One region of the Pantoea deleyi genome, then DNA from elsewhere that is predicted to be linked to it. Evidence: riboswitches for the same ligand, from Rfam matches in the RefSeq annotation. Region 1 holds a riboswitch; each other region holds the start of a gene.

Evidence for each region. A riboswitch is a leader RNA that binds a small molecule or an ion and turns the genes downstream of it on or off. The one in region 1 is predicted to bind thiamine pyrophosphate.
Region 2: another riboswitch for thiamine pyrophosphate. It lies ahead of J1C59_RS19785 (TenA family protein); the one in region 1 lies ahead of thiM (hydroxyethylthiazole kinase).
Region 3: another riboswitch for thiamine pyrophosphate. It lies ahead of J1C59_RS20985 (FAD-dependent oxidoreductase); the one in region 1 lies ahead of thiM (hydroxyethylthiazole kinase).

The regions. Positions count from the first base shown of each region.
Region 1 is NZ_CP071405.1:1,393,987-1,401,400, reverse strand. It holds gene J1C59_RS06620 (GntR family transcriptional regulator) at 1-261, shown strand, start outside; gene thiD (bifunctional hydroxymethylpyrimidine kinase/phosphomethylpyrimidine kinase) at 305-1,105, opposite strand; gene thiM (hydroxyethylthiazole kinase) at 1,092-1,889, opposite strand; TPP riboswitch at 1,924-2,020, opposite strand; gene J1C59_RS06605 (XylR family transcriptional regulator) at 2,449-3,630, shown strand; gene J1C59_RS06600 (oligogalacturonate-specific porin KdgM family protein) at 3,717-4,430, opposite strand; gene J1C59_RS06595 (glycoside hydrolase family 3 N-terminal domain-containing protein) at 4,657-7,050, opposite strand; gene J1C59_RS06590 (MFS transporter) at 7,111-7,414, opposite strand, start outside.
Region 2 is NZ_CP071407.1:94,243-101,656, forward strand. It holds gene J1C59_RS19765 (sensor domain-containing phosphodiesterase) at 1-1,647, shown strand, start outside; gene J1C59_RS19770 (ABC transporter substrate-binding protein) at 1,681-2,616, opposite strand; gene J1C59_RS19775 (ABC transporter permease) at 2,640-3,401, opposite strand; gene J1C59_RS19780 (ABC transporter ATP-binding protein) at 3,398-4,138, opposite strand; gene J1C59_RS19785 (TenA family protein) at 4,135-4,836, opposite strand; TPP riboswitch at 4,907-5,009, opposite strand; gene J1C59_RS19790 (6-phospho-beta-glucosidase) at 5,100-6,530, opposite strand; gene ascF (PTS cellobiose/arbutin/salicin transporter subunit IIBC) at 6,568-7,414, opposite strand, start outside.
Region 3 is NZ_CP071407.1:373,126-380,539, reverse strand. It holds gene J1C59_RS21010 (LysE family translocator) at 1-591, shown strand, start outside; gene J1C59_RS21005 (GFA family protein) at 648-1,076, shown strand; gene J1C59_RS21000 (P-loop NTPase family protein) at 1,086-1,637, opposite strand; gene J1C59_RS20995 (alkene reductase) at 2,006-3,124, shown strand; gene J1C59_RS20990 (ArsR/SmtB family transcription factor) at 3,141-3,455, shown strand; TPP riboswitch at 3,577-3,696, shown strand; gene J1C59_RS20985 (FAD-dependent oxidoreductase) at 3,822-4,760, shown strand; gene thiS (sulfur carrier protein ThiS) at 4,750-4,947, shown strand; gene J1C59_RS20975 (thiazole synthase) at 4,950-5,708, shown strand; gene J1C59_RS20970 (HesA/MoeB/ThiF family protein) at 5,718-6,686, shown strand; gene J1C59_RS20965 (ASCH domain-containing protein) at 6,693-7,106, opposite strand; gene J1C59_RS20960 (DsbA family protein) at 7,304-7,414, opposite strand, start outside.

The DNA of each region.
Region 1 (7,414 bases):
ATTGCAGAAAGCATTGACTGCAGGCTCGCCTGGGAAACGGTGGAGAACATCAAAGCCGCCATGGACCGGGTCCGGTTCCTGACGCTGAGTGAAGTCTCCCCGCCGGAAAAGCTGATTGAGCAGCATGAAGAGATTTTTGCCGCGCTGACGTCTCACGATGCGGAGGCGGCCGAAACGGCCATGCGTCTGCACCTGCAGGAGATGATCTTCTCTATCACTCCGATTGCCGAGCGCAACAGCGCCTGGTTCGAAACGCCCTGAGTCACGCCCTCATCGCCTGCCAGGACGATGAGGGGCTGCATCACTACCACCATTGATGAAAATGGTGAACCGGCCCGATGCCCTTGCCGACCTCCAGTGAATCCGCCTGCAGCAGCGCCTGCTGCAGCCAGCTTTTCGCCTCTGCAAGGGTGTCTGCCCAGTCAGCATGGCGCGGACGCAGAGCCGCTAACGCCGCCGACAGGGTACACCCCGTGCCGTGCGTATGCCGGGTGTTGACGCGCGGGGTGCTGAATCGCTGCTCTGCGCCGGGGGCGATCAGCCAGTCCGGGCTTTCGCCCGTCGCCAGATGACCGCCCTTCATCAGCACGGCCTGACAGCCCAGCGCGAGCAGTGCCCGCCCCTGCTCGCGCATCTCCGCTTCGTCGGTGGCGAGAGCACAATCCAGCAAGGCCGCCGCTTCCGGCAGATTAGGGGTGATCAGCGAGACCTGTGGCAATAACAGCTCACGGACACTGGCCACGGCGTCCGGGGAAAGCAGCGCATCCCCGCTTTTCGCCACCATCACCGTATCCAGCACCACAAAGGGGATCGCCGCCTGCTTCAGGCGGGCGGCCACCTGTTCCACGATAGCCGTTTCCGACAGCATGCCAATTTTCGCACTGTCGATGCGGATATCACTCAGCACCGAGTCGAGCTGAGCGGTGACGAAGTCCGGATCGATACGGCAGACCGACTGCACGCCGCAGGTATTCTGTGCCACCAGCGCGGTAATAACACTGGTGCCATAGGCACCCAGCGCGGAGAACGTTTTGAGATCGGCCTGGATCCCGGCGCCACCGCTGGGATCGGTCCCGGCAATCGTCAGGGCATTAATGCGTTTCATGCTGTGCCTCCAGCGTCCAGAGTGCATCAACAAACGCCGTGGCAAAACTGCCCGGCGCGGCGGCCTGTGACGCCGCCCTCTCCCCCGCTGACGACATGACCTGACAGGCGGCGGCCACGTTTAACAGCCGGTCGCCGGGCAGGCTGCTGAACCCCGCCACGACCGCTGAGAGCGCGCAGCCGGTGCCGACTACCCGCGTCATCAGGGGCGAGCCGCCGCGAAGCGCAACGATCCGCGTACCGTCGGTAGCGTAATCCACCTCCCCACTGACGATGACCAGCGTGCGCCAGGTGGTGGCGAGCTGCCGGGCGGCATCGAGCGCCGCATCCGCCTGATGCAGCGTATCCACGCCGCGTCCGCCACTGGCCTGCTTTGCCAGCGCCAGAATCTCTGAGGCGTTACCGCGGATCACGGCCGGTTCCTGACTCAATAACTGCTGGCAGAAGTCACTGCGCAGCGTCAGTGCGCCGACCGCCACCGGGTCGAGCGTCCAGGGGGTGCCTGCCTCCCGGGCGGCAGTGACGGCGGCCTGCATCGCCTGCTGACGCTCGCGGGTCAGAGTGCCGACATTGATGAGGAGCGCATCGGCAAAGCGGCTGAACTCAGCGGCTTCGCCAGCATCGATAACCATCGCCGGAGAGGCGTTCAGAGCCAGCAGCACGTTGGCGGTAAAGTTCTGTACCACCTCATTGGTCATACAGTGCACCAGCGGTGAGTGACGGCGAAAAGCGTGCAGAAAAGGCGCGAAGTGCGCGGCGGAAAGGTGTTGAGATGGCTGTGACATCATAGCTCCCAACCGGCGAACAAGAAGGCGAATGCGGTCAGGCATCAGACTTCCCTACGCTGGCATTATCCAGATCAGGTAATACGGGTATTTCTCAGCCTTCACAAAGAAGGGCACCCCGAGTCGTTTAACTAAATTCAGTCAGTCAGGATAGTAATGTCAGCAGGCGGTCCTGTAAACGCATACCGCACGATTACGGCATCACTCCCGGACTCCGTTGGCGTCCTCACTCACCGGCAGAAACCGCTCGGGCAGTCTGCGCTGCCCCGCTTCTGCCACATCCGGATTCGCGAAGAAACCCGTAACACTTTACCAGGCGATCCCGTTTATTTCGCGCAACTTTCACCTGTCGCGTTCCAGATTACCTATACAGGTTAACTGTCTGATCAATCTGGGCATTTATCTTTTTCACACACTGCACGTGTTGCCGCACTGGACTTTTTTCACGCAACGCAGAAAAAGAGTGCGCCAGCTTACAGGACAAACACAAAACGGTTAAAGAAAGCACCGACCTGTGCTATTCACAGTGCAGGATAAACCTGCCAGGGAGGCTGACGGAATGGAGAAGACCTTTCATATCGCGCTCTTATTTAATGCGAATAAGGCGTATGACCGCCAGATAATCGAGGGCGTGGGTAAATACCTGCAGCGTTCCCGTGCCCTGTGGGATGTTTACATCGCAGACGATTTCCGCAGTAACATTGACAGCATCAATGGCTGGAACGTGGATGGTGTCATTGCTGACTGCGATGTGCTGGCGGTTGAACAGGAACTCAATAAGCTGACCATGCCTGTTGTCGGTATTGGTGGCTCCTACTCCTCCGGAAAGGCTTTTCCGAATCTGCACTATGTGGCTACTGATAACTACAGCCTGGTCGCGACTGCGCTGGAGCATCTGATTAACAAGGGTATGGAACATTTTGCCCTGTACAGCTTCCCTGCCTGTCCGGATAAACGCTGGGCAACCGAACGTGAGAACGCATTTGCTGCGATCCTGCAGCAAAAGGACCGGACCGGATTAATTTATCGCGGCCATGATATCACTATCGATAACTGGCAGACGGCGCAGAACCAGTTGGCTGACTGGGTAACGTCTCTGCCAGAGGGCACCGGCATCGTCGCGGTGACAGATTCCCGCGCCAGACATTTACTGCAGATTTGTGAAAATATAGGGATCCCGGTGCCGGAAAAGTTAGCCATTATTGGCATCGACAATGAAGAGTTAACGCAACATCTGTCGGGCATCAGTCTCTCCTCCGTGGTTCATGGCGCAATAAAAATGGGTTCCTGCGCGGCTGAAATTCTTCATAAACTCTTAAAGGGAGAGTCCTTGCCGTTGCAGCGCGTGGTGGTTCCCCCGCTGAAACTGGTGGAACGCCGTTCGAGCAATTATCGTTCTATTGTCGATCCCTATGTTATCCGGGCAATGAACTTTATCCGCGATAATGCCTGTAAGGGTATCAAGGCTGAACAGGTCATCAGTTTTACCGGTATTTCACGAACCAGTCTGGAAATCCGTTTTAAAGCGCATCTGGGTGCGACCATTCACACCGTCATTCATAATGAAAAAATCGAACATGCCCGCAACTTACTCATCACCACAGATCTCCCGATGAAAGAGATCTCACTGATTGCGGGTTATCCCTCTGTTCAGTATTTCTATCTGGTCTTCAGGAAAACTTATAATCTGACCCCGAAAGCCTACCGCAGCCGTTATCAGGAGCAGAATCGTGCCAGTTAACTGGCTGAATCTATCCGTCAGCGAAACCGTATTTTCTGGCGGGAAGGCACGTTTAAAATCTACGCCGACCCGCCAGAGAGAATGCTTCAGAACAGATATTTCAGGCCGATACGCATCCGGTACTCTTTATCACCGTTTCCTGCCCGACCCAGATCGGAAATATCACCAAAAGGTTTCCAGTGTGAGTCATACTGGTAGCTAAGATAGAGCGTATGCTGCCACATATCTTTTTTGTTATTTCCGAAGTGAAAATCGTTCTGCTTCTGCAGATAGACCGGGTTATAGTTAACAAATAACTTATCCGTGACCTGCCAGTTCAGCCATAGATCATATTCGTGCGAGCTGTTTCGTTGCAGACTGTCATCCAGGCAGGGTGTTTTATAGTTGTAGTGATAGTAGCGATACCCGGCCATCACGCCGAACTGAGGGCTGAGTTGATAATTAAACTTCAGGTAGGGATCGATGTGACTGCCCTTGTGCCCCCAGCTGAAGACCATGTCGGGAATAAACGAAAACCGGTCTGTCAGCGGAATCGCGTAGGTGACTTCTACCTCTGAGTAGTTGTTCTTAAATTCAGTGTAATTACTGCCGTTGTTGATCGTGTTCTGATATGAGAAAGAAACACTGTCATTAATCACGGTTGAAATCTGCAGTCGGGTCTGGAACATTTTACTGCCGGTGGTATAGGCTTCACGAATATCCACGCCCGTGGATGAGAAATCTAACGCAAAGGCAGAAAGTGGCATAGCAGAAATCATTACTGCACTGGCTAACGCCTGTTTTTTCATCATCGCTTTCATCGTCTTTTCCCTTTATGGTAGTAATCCTTTTTATGGTCATAGAATAACCGAAAGCGCATGAATATAATTTTATCATTTTTTACTGGCTAATTATTAAATATAGCAACTGTGACTGTGTGCAAAATATAAAAAACAAAAGAGCCATTAACGTTAAAGGTTTAATTAAAAAACCGCTCCGGAGAGCGGTGAATAGAAAACAGAAGCAGGATAAATCTGGCTGGAATAATTAAATTGTGGGCGGTAAGCGATAACTGATGGTGGCATGACTCTCCATTGACCAGCGCTCATCCAGAATGCGCAGCGGCCCTGCCAGCGTAATCGTCTGCTGAAGCACAATATTGTCTGAGGCTTCACCAATCATTAAAATAAAGTCTCCCGGCTCTACCCTGCGCCGGCCCTGATTATCCGTAAAGTTAAGCATATCTGCCGGAAGCGTGAAGCTGATGTCCGCCGACTGCGCCGGAGCTAACCGGATGCGCTGAAATGCTTTTAACTCCTGAACCGGGCGCACCAGCGAAGCCTGAATATCGCGGACATAAACCTGAACTACGGTGTCGGCCTCCCGCTCTCCGCTGTTTTCCACCGTCAGGGTGAAGGTCACCGCCTCATCCATAGCGAAAACCCGCTTTGGTAAAGAGAGAGCAGAGAGTCTGAACGTCGAGTAGCTCAGGCCATAACCAAAGGCGTAGCGTGGCGGAAAGTGAAAGGCGACCGGTGTGCCGCTGCTCTTCATTTTATGGTTATAGAAATAGGGCATCGCACCCACGTCTTGCGGCACAGAGACGACCAGCCTGCCACCCGGACTCTGCCTGCCCGTCAGAACGTCTGCAATGGCGTAGCCCCCCTCCTGCCCGGCCTGCCACGCCATCAGGAAACCCGCCAGCCGATCCTCCAGCCCCTGCAGGCTATAGGGGCGACCGCTGGTCATGACCACAATCGTCGGAACGCCCGTCTCGACCACCGCTGCCAGCAGCTGCTGCTGTACGCCGGGCAGGTTCAGAGTATCGGTGTCCGACCCCTCGCCGACCGTGCCGCTCTGGAACAGCCCGGCCAGATCGCCGACAAAGCAGATCGCCAGCTCCGACTCACGTGCGGCCTGAACCGCGTCGGCGATCAGAGAGACATCGCACGACACCGGTGAAGCGGCCAGCGCCCTGCCGACATCACCCGGAAATACCGGCGTCCCTGCGGCGCGCTGCGTCAGAATATGGCACCCTTTCCGGTAGGTGATCCGGCATTCCGGCAGCGCCTCCTGCAGAGCGGCTAATGGCGTGGTGACCTGGCTGGTGTTCGCCTCGGTATCACTCAGAATCAGGTGTACGGGAAAACTGTACCCCGATAGCAGCGCCAGTGGATCGTCCGCCGTCGGGCCGATGACCGCCACCGATTTTAGCGCTGACGCCCGTAGCGGTAAGGTGCCGTCATTCTCCAGCAGGGTCATGGATTCCCGTGCCACCTGCAGGGCAACCTCACGCGCCCGCGCCGACTGAAAATCGGGCCGGGCTTCCGGGATAAAGGGATTATCGAAGAGTCCGGTTCTGAATTTCTCCGTCAGGACTCTGACGACGATCTGATCGATTTTCGCCTCTGCGATCAGCCCTCGTGCCAGCGCCTCTTTCAGGGCCGCCGCGCAGTCATCTTTCGGCAGTTCCACATCCAGCCCGGCATTGAAGGCGCTGGCCGCCGATTCAGCGCGATCGGCGGTAACGCCATGATGCTGATGCAGCAGGCTGACGCCGCCATAATCGGCCACGATCAGCCCGTCGAATCCCCAGCGGTCGCGTAATATTTCGGTCAGCAGGAAAGCATCGTTATGGCAGGGCTGATTATCGATATCATGGTAAGCGGGCATCACCGATCCCGCATCCGCCAGCTTGACCGCCATCTCAAAAGGCAGCAGAAAGATATCGTTCAGTTCTTTGAAGCCCAGATGAACCGGCGCGTGATTACGCGCGCCCTCGCTGAACGAGTGCGCGACGTAGTGTTTCAGCGTCGCCAGCAGATCGCGCTTCTCTCCCTGCAGGCCCCTCACATATTCTGTCGCCATGATCCCGACCAGATAGGGATCTTCGCCAAAGGTCTCTTCTGTCCGGCCCCAGCGCAGATCGCGCGAGACATCCAGAACCGGAGCCAGCGCCTGACGACAGCCGATGCTACGCGCCTCACGGCCGATGCAGTCCGCCATAGCCTTTATCAGCCCCGGATGCCAGGTGGAGGCCATATTCAGGGAGGAGGGAAACAGGGTCGCCCCCATGCACATCAGCCCTGCCAGACACTCCTCATGAAACAGCGCCGGAATACCGAAACGACTCGCCGAGATAATGCGCTTCTGCAGTGCATTAAATAGCGCGATGCCGGTTTCCCCCTCCAGCATCCCGGAACCAAAAGGCCGCGTAATCTGCCCCACCCCCAGCGCGATCTTCTGCTCAAACGATGCCTGTGCGTCCCGGTGGCTGAACTGGTCACTGGCATCCTGCCGTTCGGTGACCACGCCCTCATCTGAAACAATCAGCCAGTAGCCATGCATCTGCGCGATCTTCTCGTCCAGTGTCATCTGGCTGAGCAGCGCGCGGGCGCGCGCCTCTGCAGGCAATGAGGGGTCCTGATAATGACGATCCATGAATAACCTCTGTGTGATAGAAACTTTTCGATCTGACGTGGCTGGCTCTGCGCCGTCTGATTAGCCCTTCCCGGCCGGCTGGGGGGTGACGTGGGCATGTTCGCGGGTTTCGCCCTGCCAGATTTTTTCATATTTAATTCCGGTCAGGCTCTCAATCACCACGCGCGTTTCCGGCGTGCTGCCTGTCAGGTCGCCATCGGTCTCTTTCAGGCGCGCCACCTCATCGAGCAGAATCTGATGCGTGCGGCGATCTAATTTAAAGCGGGTGGAGACAATAAAGGCGAAGAAGAGTAATGCCAGGGTGCCCAGGCAGACGATGCCCACCACCGTATCCGTTGCTAACCGGGTCTGTGTGGTGGCGCCT
Region 2 (7,414 bases), on a different replicon from region 1:
TCAGGCAGCTTCATTTCGATTATTGACGATCACAATCAATACATTAAAGCGTCCCGCAACTTCGACCTCAAACAGTCAACCCGTGATGAATCTCTCTGCCGTCACGTGCTTGATGGCGAAGGGCATCTGGTGGTGGTGGATACCCTGCTGGACGAGCGTTTCGTGACGCATCCGTTTGTTGAAGGCGATCCGCATATCCGCTTCTATGCCGGTGTCTCGCTGCAGAATCTGGACGGCGCCATGCTGGGAACGCTCTGCGTTACCGATACGCAGCCGCATCCCTTCAGCGATGAAAAGCTGGCCACGCTGCGTTCGCTGGCTACGCTGGTCACCTCTTTTCTGGATGCCTGGAACAACGCCGGTTTTGCCGATGTTATCACCCATCTGCCTAACCGCCCGCGTCTGATCCGCGATATCCAGCAGCTGACCATTACCGAGCCGCACAGCCGCTTTCGCCTGATCCTGATCGACTGCCTCGATATCATTCGTGCCTATGAGCTTTCGCGCGCGGTGGGCATTGCGCCAATGGAAAAACTGCTGAGGCAGATGGCGCAGGAGGCGGCACAGCGCCTGAATCTGCCGGACAACGAAACGCTCTATACGTTTGCCCCCGGCCGGTTTGCCATTATCCAGCCCTATTCGGGCCGCTACACCGCCCACGCCATTCCCGACCTGTTCAGGGGGATGAAGGCCGATCTGGCGGAGAATATTACCCTGGATCTGGATGTTTTCGCCGGTGAAACCGAGTTCGTGCCGGGTCAGATGGATGCCAACGAGACGGTGCGGCAGGCGGTCAGTGCGCTGCATGAGGCGATCGATGAAGAGATCAGCGCCATGTCGTTTGACGAGAGTTATGACACCCGGCGCAACGATGATTTTATGATCATGAACGACCTCGCACAGGCGCTGAAGAAAGATGAAGAGCTTTACCTGGCCTGGCAGCCCAAGGTCTGCCTCAGAACCGGTAAGACGGTCGGCCTGGAAGCCCTGATCCGCTGGAACCATCCTGAGCGCGGTGAACTTTTCCCGTCTGAATTCATTCCGTTAGCGGGGAAAACCAACCTGATCTCGGATCTGACGAACTGGGTCATCGACCACACCGTTGCGCAGCTGGCGCAGTGGAATCGTGAATATAACCTGATCCCAGTGTCGATCAACGTCAGCGAACGCGACTTCAGCCGTCCTGATTTTGCCGATCGGCTGGTGGCAAAACTGGCCGCGGTGCAGCTGCCGAACGCGATTCTGGGCATCGAATGTCTGGAGAATGAACTGATCACCCGCAGCAATGTGGGGATCGACGGGCTGACCGCGCTGAAATCGCACGGTTTCGTCATCTCCCTGGACGATTTCGGCGTGGGTTACAGTAATATCAGCTATCTGCAGGATATCCCGCTGGATGTGATCAAAATCGATCGCTCGCTGATCTCGCGGATGTGTGAGGATGAGGCGTCAAAAATCATCGTCAGATGCATCATTCAGATGCTGAAAGAGCTGAACTACACCGTGCTTGCGGAAGGCGTCGAGTCCGAGTCCACGCTGGCGTTGCTGAAAACCTACGGCTGCGATCAAATCCAGGGCTACTTCTTCTCGAAACCGCTGCCCGCCAGCGACATAGAGCACTGGCTTCTGCCGAAGTCGCCCGCCTGAATCCGCCCGCAGCGCGGGCTGCGGGCGGGTTTCTCACTCACTGCCGGTGGCGTAACGCTCAACCGGCGTGATTTTTTTAATCAGTTTGTTCGCAAACAGAAACTGCTCATAGGCCTGATAGCGGGCGCGATCCAGTTTTGCCGGATCGGTCGCAAACCGCGGCAGCGTGGCGCGCCAGGCCTCGTGATTCAGCGGTGTGTTCAGTTCCGGATGCAGGCGGGCAAACGCCTGCCAGCTCGCTTCAGGATGCGCCTGCAGCTCCGCATTCCCCTTCTTCAGCGCGCGCAGGAATTTTCGGATCTTCTCTGCATGCGCCTCATCCCGGTTGGCGACGATGATCAGCTCGTCATAGGCCGGTACTCCATAATCCTCGATGTTGAAGACCACCGGATCTTTTCCCTGCTGCTTCAGTTCCAGCGCCTCAATATTGCGATAGCCGCCGATCACCGCGTCCACCTGGCCGGTCAGCAGAGCGCTGGTCAGCTGAAAATTGACGTTAACCAGTTTCACCTGGTCGCTGGCCGTGCCGTTGTGCGCCAGCATGGTCGCCAGCGTCGCCTGTTCGATGCCGCTGACGGAGTAGCCGATGCGCTTGCCTTTTAAATCGCCCGGCTGCCGGATGGATTTATCCAGCGTCATCAGGGTGTTCAGAGGCGTATTCACCAGCGTGCCGACCCGCATCAGCGGCAGGCCCTGATCGGCAAAGAAGTGCAGCTGCGGCTGATAGGTGATGGCCAGGTCGGCCTGCTTCGCGGCCACCAGACGCGGCGGCAGCGCAGGGTCGGAGGGCGGGATCATCGTCACCTCCAGCCCCTCAGCGGCAAAGGCCCCGCTCTGCTGGGCCACCATCAGAGGCGCGTGATCGGGATTGATATACCAGTCGAGCACCAGCGTCAGTTTTTCCATCGTCTGCGCCTGAGCGGCGAGAGAGGCGCTGAACAGCAGGGTAAACAGGGGCATTTTTGTCATGGGGTTTCTCATCAGTGAGGTCATTAAGGCGTTTCCGGTGCCCAGGCGATCAGGCGGCGCAGCAGACGATCGAGGATCAGCCACAGGGCCAGCGTCATCAGCACCAGAATAAACAGGGCGGCGAAACAGAGATCACTCTGCATCCGGGCATTGGCGTTCAGCATTACGTATCCCAGCCCTTCCGCGGAACCGACCCATTCGCCAATGATGGCGCCGATGGGCGCGACGGCGGCGGCCATGCGCAGGCCGGAACCCAGCGCGGGCAACGCGGCGGGCAGCCGGACATGCCCTAGCTGCGCCCCCTGTGACGCGCCCATCGTGCGGGCCAGATCGAGGTAGCCGGGCGGGACGCGACGCAGGCCGTCGAAAAAGGTGGAGGTCACGGGAAAGAAGATCACCAGTATCGCCATCGCCACTTTGGCCCCCATGCCGAAGCCAAACCAGAGCACCAGCAGGGGAGCCAGAGCAAACACCGGGATCGCCTGGCTGCTGATTACCAGCGGCATCATCCAGCGCCGCAGCCCCGGCGAAAAGGTCATACCCAGCGCCAGTGCGCCGCCCAGCAGCACACCGGCAGCCATGCCGCTGAGGATTTCGGACAGGGTGATCAGCGTGTGATGGGTTAAATAGTCCGCGTTCTGCCACAGCGCGGCGGCGACCGACGCGGGTGAGGGCAGCAGAAAGGCTGGCACGGCGGTGAGCGTGGCCAGCCACCACGCCGCGATCAGCCCGGTGGCGAGTATCAGGGCACGGCGAAGACCGGAAAAGCCTGCCTGTAATTTCATCCGGCTACCCCGCTTAGCTGTTTCAGCAGCGTGGCCTGACGCTGAATGACGTGGAGGTCATCGGCGGCGCGCGGGGGGGCGCCCGCCAGGGGCGCACAGGCTTCCACACCCGCCGGACTGATTACCAGACAATGGTGTGCGAGCCGACAGGCCTCCGCGACATCATGGGTAATCAGCAGAACGGTGTGACCTGTCAGCACGTCGGCCGCCAGCGTCTGAATCTGACTGCGGGTCAGGGCATCCAGTGCCGAGAAAGGCTCATCCATCAGGACAATGGGCTGGCGGGTGTAGAGCGTCCGCGCCAGTGCCGCACGCTGCCGCATTCCGCCGGAGAGCGTCGCGGGCCGTGCGCGGGCGCACTGGCTCAGCCCGACCCGCGCCAGCAGATGCTGCGCCCGGTCGCGGTCGGGCTTTTCCCCGCGCAGGCGGCTGGCGAGGCAGACATTCTGTTCTATCGTCAGCCAGGGGTAGAGCAGATCCTGCTGACCCATCCAGGCGATGCGGCCGCCCAGCGGCAGGCCGTCACTGCCGCTGACCTGTCCAGCGGTGGGCGGTGTCAGGCCCGCGATAACCCGCATCAGGCTGCTTTTACCGACGCCGCTGGCACCGAGCAGCGCGGTGATCTCCCCGCCCGCAATCGCCAGGTCGAGCTGGCTGAAGAGCGGTCGCTGCCCGAAACACAGGCTGAGCTGACGCACCGAAATCCCCGGCGCGACAGGTGGGGTCGCGCCCCTCATGCGCCGTGCGCCGGGCTGGAGGCATAGTTCAGGCCCATCTGCCAGAAGGCTGATTCGAGCCGCGTTGCGGTGGTGAAGATCGCCGTCAGCCGGAGAAAACGTGCTTCCCCGGCACCTTCATCTGCCAGACGTTCAAACAGGGAAAGCGAGCGGCGAACGCCCGCCAGATAGTTTTCATCCCCGTAGTTCCTGATCCACGCCGCATAGGGGTTGCCCTCAAAGCGGGTCGCCGGGTCGTGCAGCAGGCTCAGGCCGATCTCCGCGTACCCGGCGACGCACGGCATCAGCGCCGTCAGCAGCGCCAGCGCATCGCCGGTGTGGCCGACATCCAGCACATAGCGGGTGTAGTTCAGCGTCTCCATCGCTTCGGGTTCGTCTGCCATCGCCGCTTCGCTGATGCCCCATTGCCGGCAGTAGGCCTGATGCAACGGCAGTTCACTGATGATGGCGTTAAGCGAGGCGGTCGCATGGCGCAGCGCGTCAGGGTCGGCGAGTTTACTGATCAGCAGGCCCCAGGCGCGGGCAAAATGCAGCAGAAACTGATAGTCCTGCACCAGATAATGGCGAAAGGCGGCGACAGGCAGCGTGCCCTGGCCGAGTTGCTGCACAAAGTCGTGCGCAACATAGGCGTGCCAGTGCGGACCCGCCTGCTGGCGCAGACGGCCATAAAAGCCGGTGTCGAAAAGCGGATGTGACATAGGATCTCCGGTAGTCAGGGAGATCCGGGCATACGGTCTGGAACAGGGGATAATGCAGGCAATGAGGCAGTAGATTCTGCCGACCCGTCCCTTCGCTGGCATGACCCAGATCAGGTTCAAAGGGTTCGGCTTACGCCATCTCAGCCCGTTACAGGACACCCCTCGGAGACATTGGTTATACGATAATTCCTGCCGGAGCACAATCGGCACAGACGCCGCAATCGCGTCTCAGCCTCTGCGGTTGCCGGCATTCAGTGACGGTGTCACTCCAGATCGCTGCCGTTGCTGGCGATCACTTTCCTGTACCACCAGAATGACTTCTTGCGCGTGCGTGCCAGCGTGCCGTTTCCGCGATCGTCGCGGTCAACGTAGACAAACCCGTAGCGTTTGCTCATCTCACCGGTCGAGGCCGCCACCAGATCGATGCAGCCCCAGCTGGTGTAGCCCAGCACCGGCACGCCATCCTCTATCGCATCGCCCATCGCGCGAATATGTTCACGAAGATAGCTAATGCGGTAGTCGTCGCGAATTTCGCCGTTATCGTCGGGTTCGTCACGCGCGCCCAGGCCATTTTCCACCAGGAACAGCGGCTTCTGGTAGCGGTCATACATCATGTTCATGGTGATGCGTAAGCCGAGCGGATCGATGCCCCAGCCCCACTCGCTGCGCGGCACATGCGGGTTAGTCAGGGATTTCACCACATTGGCGGCGCTGCTGTTCTGCTCGTTCATCTCTGCCGAGGCGCAGCGTGAGGCGTAATAGCTGAACGAGACAAAATCGACGCTGTGCTTCAGGATCTCATCATCCCCGTCGGCGATATCAAGGGTGATCCCCTTTTCCCGGAACAGGCGGGCGGCGTAGGCGGGGTACGCGCCCCGCGCCTGCACATCGATAAAGAAGAGATTCTCGCGATCCTTTTCCAGCGCCGCCCAGACATCTTCCGGCTTGCTGGACCAGGGGTAGAAGTTTCCGCCAGCCAGCATGCAGCCGACCTGATTCGCCGGGTTCACCTCATGCGCGATGCGTGTCACCCATGCGCTGGCGACCAGCTCATGATGCGCCGCCTGATACTTCACCTGCTCCTGATTCTCGCCGGGTTCGAACACCAGCCCCGCGCCGGAAAACGGACTGTGCAGCAGGATGTTGATCTCGTTAAAGGTCAGCCAGTATTTCACCAGGCCATCAAACGCCTCGAAGCAGGTGCGGGCGTAGCGGGCAAAGAAGTCGACCATCTTCCGGTTTCGCCATGAGCCATATTCGGTGACCAGATGCATCGGCACATCGAAATGGCAGAGCGTCACCAGCGGTTCGATATGATGTTTCCGGCACTCCTCAAACACCGCGCGATAAAAAGCGATGCCCGCCGGATTCGGCTCCGGTTCGTCGCCGTTGGGATAGAGCCGACTCCAGGCAATCGAGGTGCGGAATACGCTGAACCCCATCTCCGCCATCAGCGCAATATCTTCCCGATAGCGGTGATAGAAATCGATAGCCTCATGGCTGGGATAGAACTCATCGTCACGCAGGGTAAACCGCTTTTCCAGCCCCAGCTTGACCGGCATACGGTGCGGCCCGTGCGGGATCATATCCACGGTGGTTAAGCCTTTTCCGCCTTCGCGAAAACCGCCTTCACTCTGGTTCGCGGCCAGCGCGCCACCCCATAAAAATCCTTGCGGAAACCTTGATTCAGACATGCAATCCTCTTTGTTCTGGTCACGTTGACCGGAGCCTTTAAAGGCTGTTAACCGTGCGGGTGCGTTCCGATACGGGTGATGGCTGCGGTGCGGCCTGCGGGTCGCTCTCGGGAATATCCTCGAAGCCCAGCAGCAGCGTCAGGACAAACGACAGCACCACCGACAGCACCATCACCGCGCCAACCCAGACAATCGTCATTGGATTGGCGGGATCGAAGAACTGGACGCTGGTAAAGAGGCCGGGCGAGGCCATCGAATGACTGGCCAGTCCGCCGATTCCCGCGACCGCGCCGCAGATAAAGCCGCTGATCAGACAGGCGATCAGCGGCCGTTTCAGGCGAACCGCCACGCCATACAGCGCCGGTTCTGAAATGCCCGCCACAATGGCGGAGGCCGCTGCAGCCAGCGCGGTCTGGCGCAGCTCGCGGTTTTTCGTGCGAAACGCCACCGCCAGGGACGATCCGCCCAGCGACAGGTTGGCGCCAATCTCAGACGGCATCACCATGCCCTCTTTACCGGTCTCGGCAATGGTCTGAATAATGGTTGGCGTAAAGACCCGATGCATCCCGGTCATCACCAGCAGCGGCCAGATCGCCCCCATAATCGCCACGGAAAGCCAGCCGAGATAGCCATGCACGGTATAGACCAGCGCAGAAATGCCGCTGCCGATCCAGATGCCAATCGGGCCAATCAGCACAATCGCGATGGGCGCAGCAATCAGCACAATCAGCATCGGTTTCAGGAAGTTCTTGGTCACGGCCGGGGTGATGCGATCCACGCCGCGCTCAATGTGCGACAGGATCCAGGTCATCACCAGCGCCGGGATAACGGTGTAGGTGTATTTCACCGCGGTCACCGGGATCAGGGCGAACGCTACTGGCTGC
Region 3 (7,414 bases), on a different replicon from region 1:
TATCTCGTCGCGACGGCCAGCCCCGGACCGAGCAACATGGCAATTATGGGCACGGCAATGAAAAAGGGCCGGAGTGCCGCGCTGGCGCTGGCGGCGGGGGTGGTGAGCGGGTCGCTGCTCTGGGCGCTGCTCGCCGCCTGCGGTGTGCTGACCGTGCTGGCTGCCTTTGCTCAGTTGCTGATCGTGCTGAAAATCGGCGGTGGCCTGTATCTGCTCTGGCTGGCGTTTAAAGCGGGTAAATCGGCCTTACGCCGGACGGAGACCGCGGCCCTGAACGCCAGCGGGGAGCGGGTCGCCTATGGCCGGCTTTTCCGACAGGGCATCCTGATGCACGTCGGCAATCCCAAAGCGATTCTGACCTGGGTGGCGATAATGTCCTTTGCGATGAGGCCGGATGGGGGCGCTTCGACGCTGCCGATCATCCTCTGCGGCTGCGCCGCGATCTGCATCTGCGTGTTCGGCGGCTACGCGCTGCTCTTCTCCACCGCTGTCATGAGCGCCTTCTACTTACGCATTCGTCGCGGGCTGGATGCGCTGTTAGCCTGCTGCTTTGCGCTGGCAGGCGTGAAACTGCTCTTCAGCCGTAGCTAGCGATGACTATCCCGGGTCTGCCGATGGCCCGGCATCCCAACCGGTAAGGCGATTAAATGAAAGGCACCTGTCTGTGTGAAACCGTGACGTTTGAACTCGCCGTCACGCCAGCATTCTATTACCGCTGCCACTGTTCCCTGTGCAGAAAACAGAGCGGAACCGGCCATAACCTGGCAACACTGGTAAACGAGCGTGATTTCACCTGGTTATCGGGAGAGGCGCAGATCGCGTCCTGGTCAAAACCAGGCGGTTATCGATGCGATTTCTGTTCATGCTGCGGCTCGCCGGTGCCAAACCGGTTGCGTGACCCTGCGTATATCTGGATTCCGGTAGGGTTGCTTAATGAACCTGCCGGGATGCAGTGCATCGGGGATTACTGCACCGATGACGCGATGCCCTGGGATACCACCCGATCCGCATCTGACCACGCCGGGCCCGTCGCGTCGCTGGACGCGCTGCTGGCGAGCCTGAAGCTCGTTGATTAATGGCTGGTGTTACCGGGGGATGTTCAGCGCTAACCCCCAGGATTCCGAGCAGGCTTGAATCTCACTCTGTGAGTGAAGCCGGATTTTTGGCAGGCTTACCTGAGCAAAGATCTGCTGATGGCGTTTCCGGTTCTGCGGGGCGGTGCGGGTAATATATTTCAGCATCGCCAGGGTTATGGGATCGCGGCCCGAACCCAGCCCGCCAATGCGCGGGGCAGAGGAGTAGCACCTGCGGATGTACCTCAGCAGGGCCACGGGCACGCTGACATCCAGCAGAATCAGCCCCGTGGCGCGAGCGAGTCGCTCTTCAATGCATCGGGTGTAATTTCCCTCGATCACCCATCTCTCCTGCCTCACCGCTTCAGTATGCAGCTGCAAAAATTCGGCTGTGGCTCTGGGTTGCCACTGACTTCCCGGCACATGGTGAAGCTGATCAAGATAGACGGCGGGTAACGCGGTTTTGCGGGAAATCGCCTCTGCCAGGGTCGATTTTCCACTGTTCGATGGCCCCATAATAGAGATACGTGGTCCGAGCGCGTCTAACGCGAGGGGGTTATTCACGACGTTTCCTCTGGCTGAATCCTGCGGAAGGAAGCGCGCAGAAACCGTGTCTCTGTCGCGCACGACTCAAGGCGATGACCATAATAAGCGACAAAAGGGCGATTCGTCACAATACGCGGATGCGGGGTGCACAGGAGAGGCGGATGAGGACGCCGTCCGTCTGCGGAAAACCTCTGTCGTGTGCGTCCGCCGGGACAGGCGTTCGCTTAAAAGCGGTGTTAATGCTTCGCCTCATCCTGCCGCTGAAACAGGCTGGATATCAGCGGGTGCCCGTCCCGGCGAGCCTCAGATAAAAAAAGCGATTACACATTTACAAATTTAAATGTGTAAATATAATGACGGCTTTTCACGCATCCGAGGATTTTTTTATGCCGTCACTGTTCAGCCCCCTGACCCTGGGCGATCTCAGCCTTCGTAACCGCATCGTCCTGCCGCCGCTGACCCGCTGCCGCAGCGAACAGCCGGGCAATATCCCCGGCGAGATGATGGTGGAGTATTACCGCCAGCGTGCCAGTGCCGGGCTGATGATCACCGAAGGTACCCAGATTGAGCCACGCGGGCAGGGCTACGCCTGGACGCCGGGCATCCACAGTGAGGCGCAGATCGCGGGCTGGAAAAAGGTGACAGAGGCGGTGCATCAGCAGGGCGCCACGATTTTCTGCCAGCTCTGGCACGTAGGCCGCGTCTCTCACAATGCGCTTCAGCCGGGCAATGAGGCACCGGTTGCCCCCTCGGCCATCGCTGCCGATAACGTCCGGGTATTTATCGAAACCGGACCGGGTACCGGGATGCTGACCGCACCCAGCGAGCCACGCGAGCTGACCACCTGCGAAGTCAAAGAGATCGTGGCGCTCTACCGGCGTGCGGCGGAGAACGCTAAAGCTGCCGGATTCGACGGCGTTGAGCTGCATGCTGCCAACGGTTATCTGATCAACCAGTTTATTTCGGCGCAGACAAACTTCCGCACGGATGAATATGGCGGCTCGGCAGAGAAGCGTCTGCGCTTCCTGCGTGAAGTGGTTCAGGCCGTCAGCGCAGTCTTTGGCAGCCATCGGGTTGGCGTCCGGTTTGCGCCGCTGTTTTCGAGCACCGACGAAGAGCGCGTTTACCTCGGTCTGGTTGAACGCGATCCACACGCCACCTATATCCACGCTGCGCAGCTGCTGAATACGCTGGAAGTCGGCTATCTCTCCATCGCCGAAGCGGACTGGGATAACAGCCCGGCGATGCCGGAGAGTTTCCGCATCGCACTGCGCGACACCTTCCGTTCACCGATCATCTATTCCGGCCGCTACACCGCAGAGAAAGCGCAGCAGATGCTGGAAAAAGGCTGGGGTGATCTGTTTGGGTTTGGCCGCAGCTTCATCGCCAACCCCGATCTGCCTGCGCGTATCCGGTCGGGTTATGCCCTGAACGCGGTGGACCACGCCTCGCTGTATGGCGGCGGTGAGAAAGGGTATACTGACTATCCTTTTTACCCATCCTGATACTCTGTGAGGCGGCATGTCCCCGGAAAATGCCCTGAAGCTGCTGGCCAACCCGACGCGTGTGGCCGTGCTGAAGTGGCTTAAAGAACCTGACGAGGCGTTTGCGGGCTATTCGCAGCTCTATCCCTTCGATCAGTACGGTGTCTGCGCCAGCCTCATCCAGGACAAGGCGGGCTTATCACAGCCCGCCACCTCGTTATGCCTCAAGGCCCTGCAGAGTGCCGGTCTGGTCGAAGCCAGCAAAGTCGGTAAGTGGACCTACTACCGCCGCGCCGAACCGCGTATCCGCGAAGTCACTGAGACCCTGACACAGGCGCTGCAGGCGCTCTGATCGCCCTGGCGCCCTGGCGTCGTCAAACGAACCGGGGTTGCCTGTCTCTTTTCTTTCCCCGCGCTTTTCTGCCCCTGCTTTGTGCCCGCGTCTTGACGAACCCGCCCGCTTAACTTACAACTAGAGCCGTCAGGGGAGTCTCGCCGGAGAGACTGAGAGGCTAATAGCGCATCGCGCGGCTTAGCGACCCTTAGAACCTGACCCAGTTGATACTGGCGTAGGAAGACGGGTATCGCAGCCGATACTTGCCGCAGGGGCACATGCGCCTTTGCCTTTTCCCTCTGTATCACGGGTCTTCGTTAACCAAAACGAGGGCAATGTGAAAAATCTCATCCTGAAACCTTCTCTTCCTGCCGGATGGCGGTCATGAGCCGCTGGTCGGTGCTCGGCAGCGGCGTGGCCGGGCTGTGCGTCGCCACGCTGCTGATGGAGCGCGGAGAAACGGTCGAAATCATTACGCAGCCAGCGTGCCGTGCCGCGTCCCACTGGGCGGGCGGGATGCTCGCGCCCTGGTGCGAAGCCGAGAGTGCGCCGCCGGAGGTGATCACCTGGGGCCAGCACGCGGCCGGCTGGTGGGCGAAGCGCGTGGCGGGCGTAGCGCAGCAGGGCACGCTGGTAGTGGCGCCGCCGCGTGACAGTCGCGAACTCATTCGCTTTGCCAGCCTGACCCAGGCGCATCAGTGGGTCACGCCCGGCGAAATCGAGCCTGCGCTGGAAAACCGTTTTGCCCGCGGCCTGTTCTTTGCCCGGGAAGCGCATCTCGATCCACGCCGGGCGATGCAGCAGCTGCGCGACACCCTGCAGCAGGCGGGCGTTGCCTTTCACAGCGGACAACCTGCCGGAAAAATCATCGACTGCCGTGGCATTCACGCCGCCGCACAGCAGCCCGCACTGCGCGCGGTGCGGGGCGAAATGGTGATCCTGCAGACGTCCGACATCCAGCTTTCCCGTCCGGTACGGCTGCTGCATCCCCGTTTTCCCTGCTATCTGGTGCCGCGTGCCGGGGGGCACTTCATGCTGGGGGCGACCATGGTCGAAAGCCACGACAGCAGCCCGATTAGCGCCAGGGCGATGATGGAGTTGCTCAGCGCCGCCTACAGCCTGCATCCGGCGCTGGCCGAAGCCCGCATTGTGGAGAGCGGCACCGGTCTGCGTCCCGCCTACCGGCAGAACCTGCCGGAGGTGCGCTACGAAGAGGGCCGTTTTTCGCTGAATGGCCTCTACCGCCACGGCTTCCTGCTGGCCCCGATCATGGCTGAAAAACTTATGCTGCAACTGACTCAGGAGATGACACATGCGGGTTGAACTCAATGGACGCACAATCGAAACCGCTGCCAGCACGCTGGCAGAACTGATGACGGAGCAGCAGATCGATCCGCGCAGCGTCGCTACCGCCCTGAACGGTGCGTTTGTGCCGCGCAGCGGCTATGCCAGCCAGCAGCTTGAGGCGGGTTGTCAGGTCGAAGTTCTGTCACCGATGCAGGGAGGATAATCATGTTCTATCAGTTCGAACCTCAGTCGCGCTTCCTGCTCGGCACCGCCGGGTATCCCTCGCCGGAGATCCTTCACCAGGCGATCGACGCCTCCGGCACGGAAATCATTACCGTCAGCCTTCGCCGCGAGGGCAGCGAAGGCGGGGCTTTCCGCTCGCTGCTGCAACAGGTGAATAAACGGATTCTGCCCAACACCGCGGGCTGCCACACGGTCAAAGAGGCGGTGACGACGGCGCAGATGGCGCGCGAACTCTTCGGCACCCCGTGGATCAAGCTGGAGGTGATCGGTCACGCCGATACGCTGCAGCCCGACCCCTTTGCGCTGGTGGAAGCGGCCCGGATCCTCTGCGCGGAGGGTTTTCAGGTGTTTCCCTACACCACGGAAGATCTGATCGTGGGCGAAAAACTGCTGGAGGCGGGCTGCGAACTGCTGATGCCCTGGGGCGCGCCGATCGGCTCCGGCCAGGGACTGCGCAACATCGAAGGGCTGCGCGCCATGCGCGCCTGGTTCAGCGATGTGCCGCTGATTATCGATGCGGGCATTGGCGCACCGGGCCAGGCGGCGCAGGCGATGGAGATGGGCTTCGACGGCGTGCTGCTCAACACGGCGGTCGCCAAAGCACGCGATCCGGCGCGGATGGCCGGGGCCTTTGCCGCCGCGATTCACGGCGGACGCGAGGCATTTGAGGCGGGGCTGATGGAGCCTCGTGATATGGCATCGGCCTCGACGCCGATTTTCGGGCTGGCACAGTTCAGTTAAGGAGCGGCGATGGATCGTTATCAGCGACAGACCATGCTGCCGGAGATCGGCGACGCGGGCCAGCAGCGGCTGAGCCGGGCGCGGGTTCTGGTGGTGGGGGCGGGCGGACTCAGCGCGGCGCTGCTGCCGTTACTGGCGGGCGCGGGCACAGGCTTCATCCGTCTTTACGATGGTGACTGCGTCGAACTGCACAACCTTCATCGGCAGACGCTGTTCGGCGTTGAGGATGTGGGGCAGCCCAAAGCCCTGTGCGCGCAGCGCGCGCTGGCGGAGCGGAATCCGGCGTGTCGGGTGGAGGCGCATCCCTCTGCACTCAGCGCCAGTCAGTTGCCGCAGGCGCTGGAAGGGATCGATCTGGTGGTGGATGCGGCGGATAATTTTGCCATTACCTACCAGCTTTCCGATGCCTGCTACCCGCGAGGCGTGCCGCTGATCTGTGCGTCGGTGCTGGGACGCAAAGGTTACGTGGGGGGATTCTGCGGCGGCGCACCGGGCTACCGCGCGCTCTTTCCGCAGCTGCCGGCCGCCGCAGCGAACTGTAATACCGCTGGCGTAATGGGACCGGCTGTCGCGACGCTGGGGGCGATGCAGGCGCAGATGGCGCTGAGCGTTTTATTGGATCTGACGCCGTCGCCGCTGGGCTGCATGATCCACTGCGATTTTGTGGCGTGGCACATCCGGCGCTTCCGCTTTGACGATGCGCAGGAGCCTGACGGGCCCGTGACGCCTTTCATCGATCGATCGATGCTGACGGAAGCGGATTGCATCGTAGAGCTGCGTGATACGCAAGAGGCGCCGGCCAGCGTCGCCGGGCGGGTCGAGCGGATCCTGCCGCAGCAGATTGCGAGCTGGCAGCCGCCAGCGCATCAGCGCGTGGTCCTGGTCTGCGCCAGTGGGCTCCGTGCCGCCCAGGCGGCGGAAATTCTCGCCGCGCGGGGCGTCACCCGGCTGGCGCTGATAGCGGCTAACACCCTGTAGACCGGTTCAGATCACCTCGACCAGCTGGAAGGTCTCGAAAATCAGCTCCATTTCGGCGTGGAAATAGCCTGCACGCTGGAAGTAACGCTGATGCTCCTGCCGCCAGTAGTCGAGGCTCAGATCGCCTTCGCCTTCCAGCATGGCCATCTCAGGGGTGACCCGGTCAAAGCGTGTCAGAAACAGTCCGGTGGTGCGGATCACACAGACGGGCTTCTGTTCGCCATTCAGCACGATGGTGTAGCCGCCCGGCTGTGGCAGCGGATCCTGCTGCTGCCAGCTCTGCAGCGCGCCGCAGGTGGCCACTTTTTTCCCGGCGATAATCAGTGTGGCCAGCTCACTGGCTAAGGCCGGTGAGTCACCGAAGGCATCGGTTATCGCATCCGGGTATTTTTCCTTTACCTGTTCCAGCGTCATCGTCATCTGCAAATCCTTGTTGAGTCACGCGTCTCCGGCGCTGCCGCAGCGTTGTAATGAGCCGCCACCGCGGCTGAGGTTCCGCAGAGGCTGTGAGCGGAACAGCTTAACCGCCCTGATGACAAAAAAACAATCACAATGTCAGGTAATTACCTCTGACGGGCGGAAAGGTGAAGCGCATCATGCGATCCCGTTACCCTCGATTAACGCGTCAGGAAACTTGCCCAGTGTGCAATGTCGTCACCGCTGCCGATCTCCGGCTGCACCAGGCCATTGACCATAAAGGTCGGCGAAACATGGATGCCGTTCTGGCG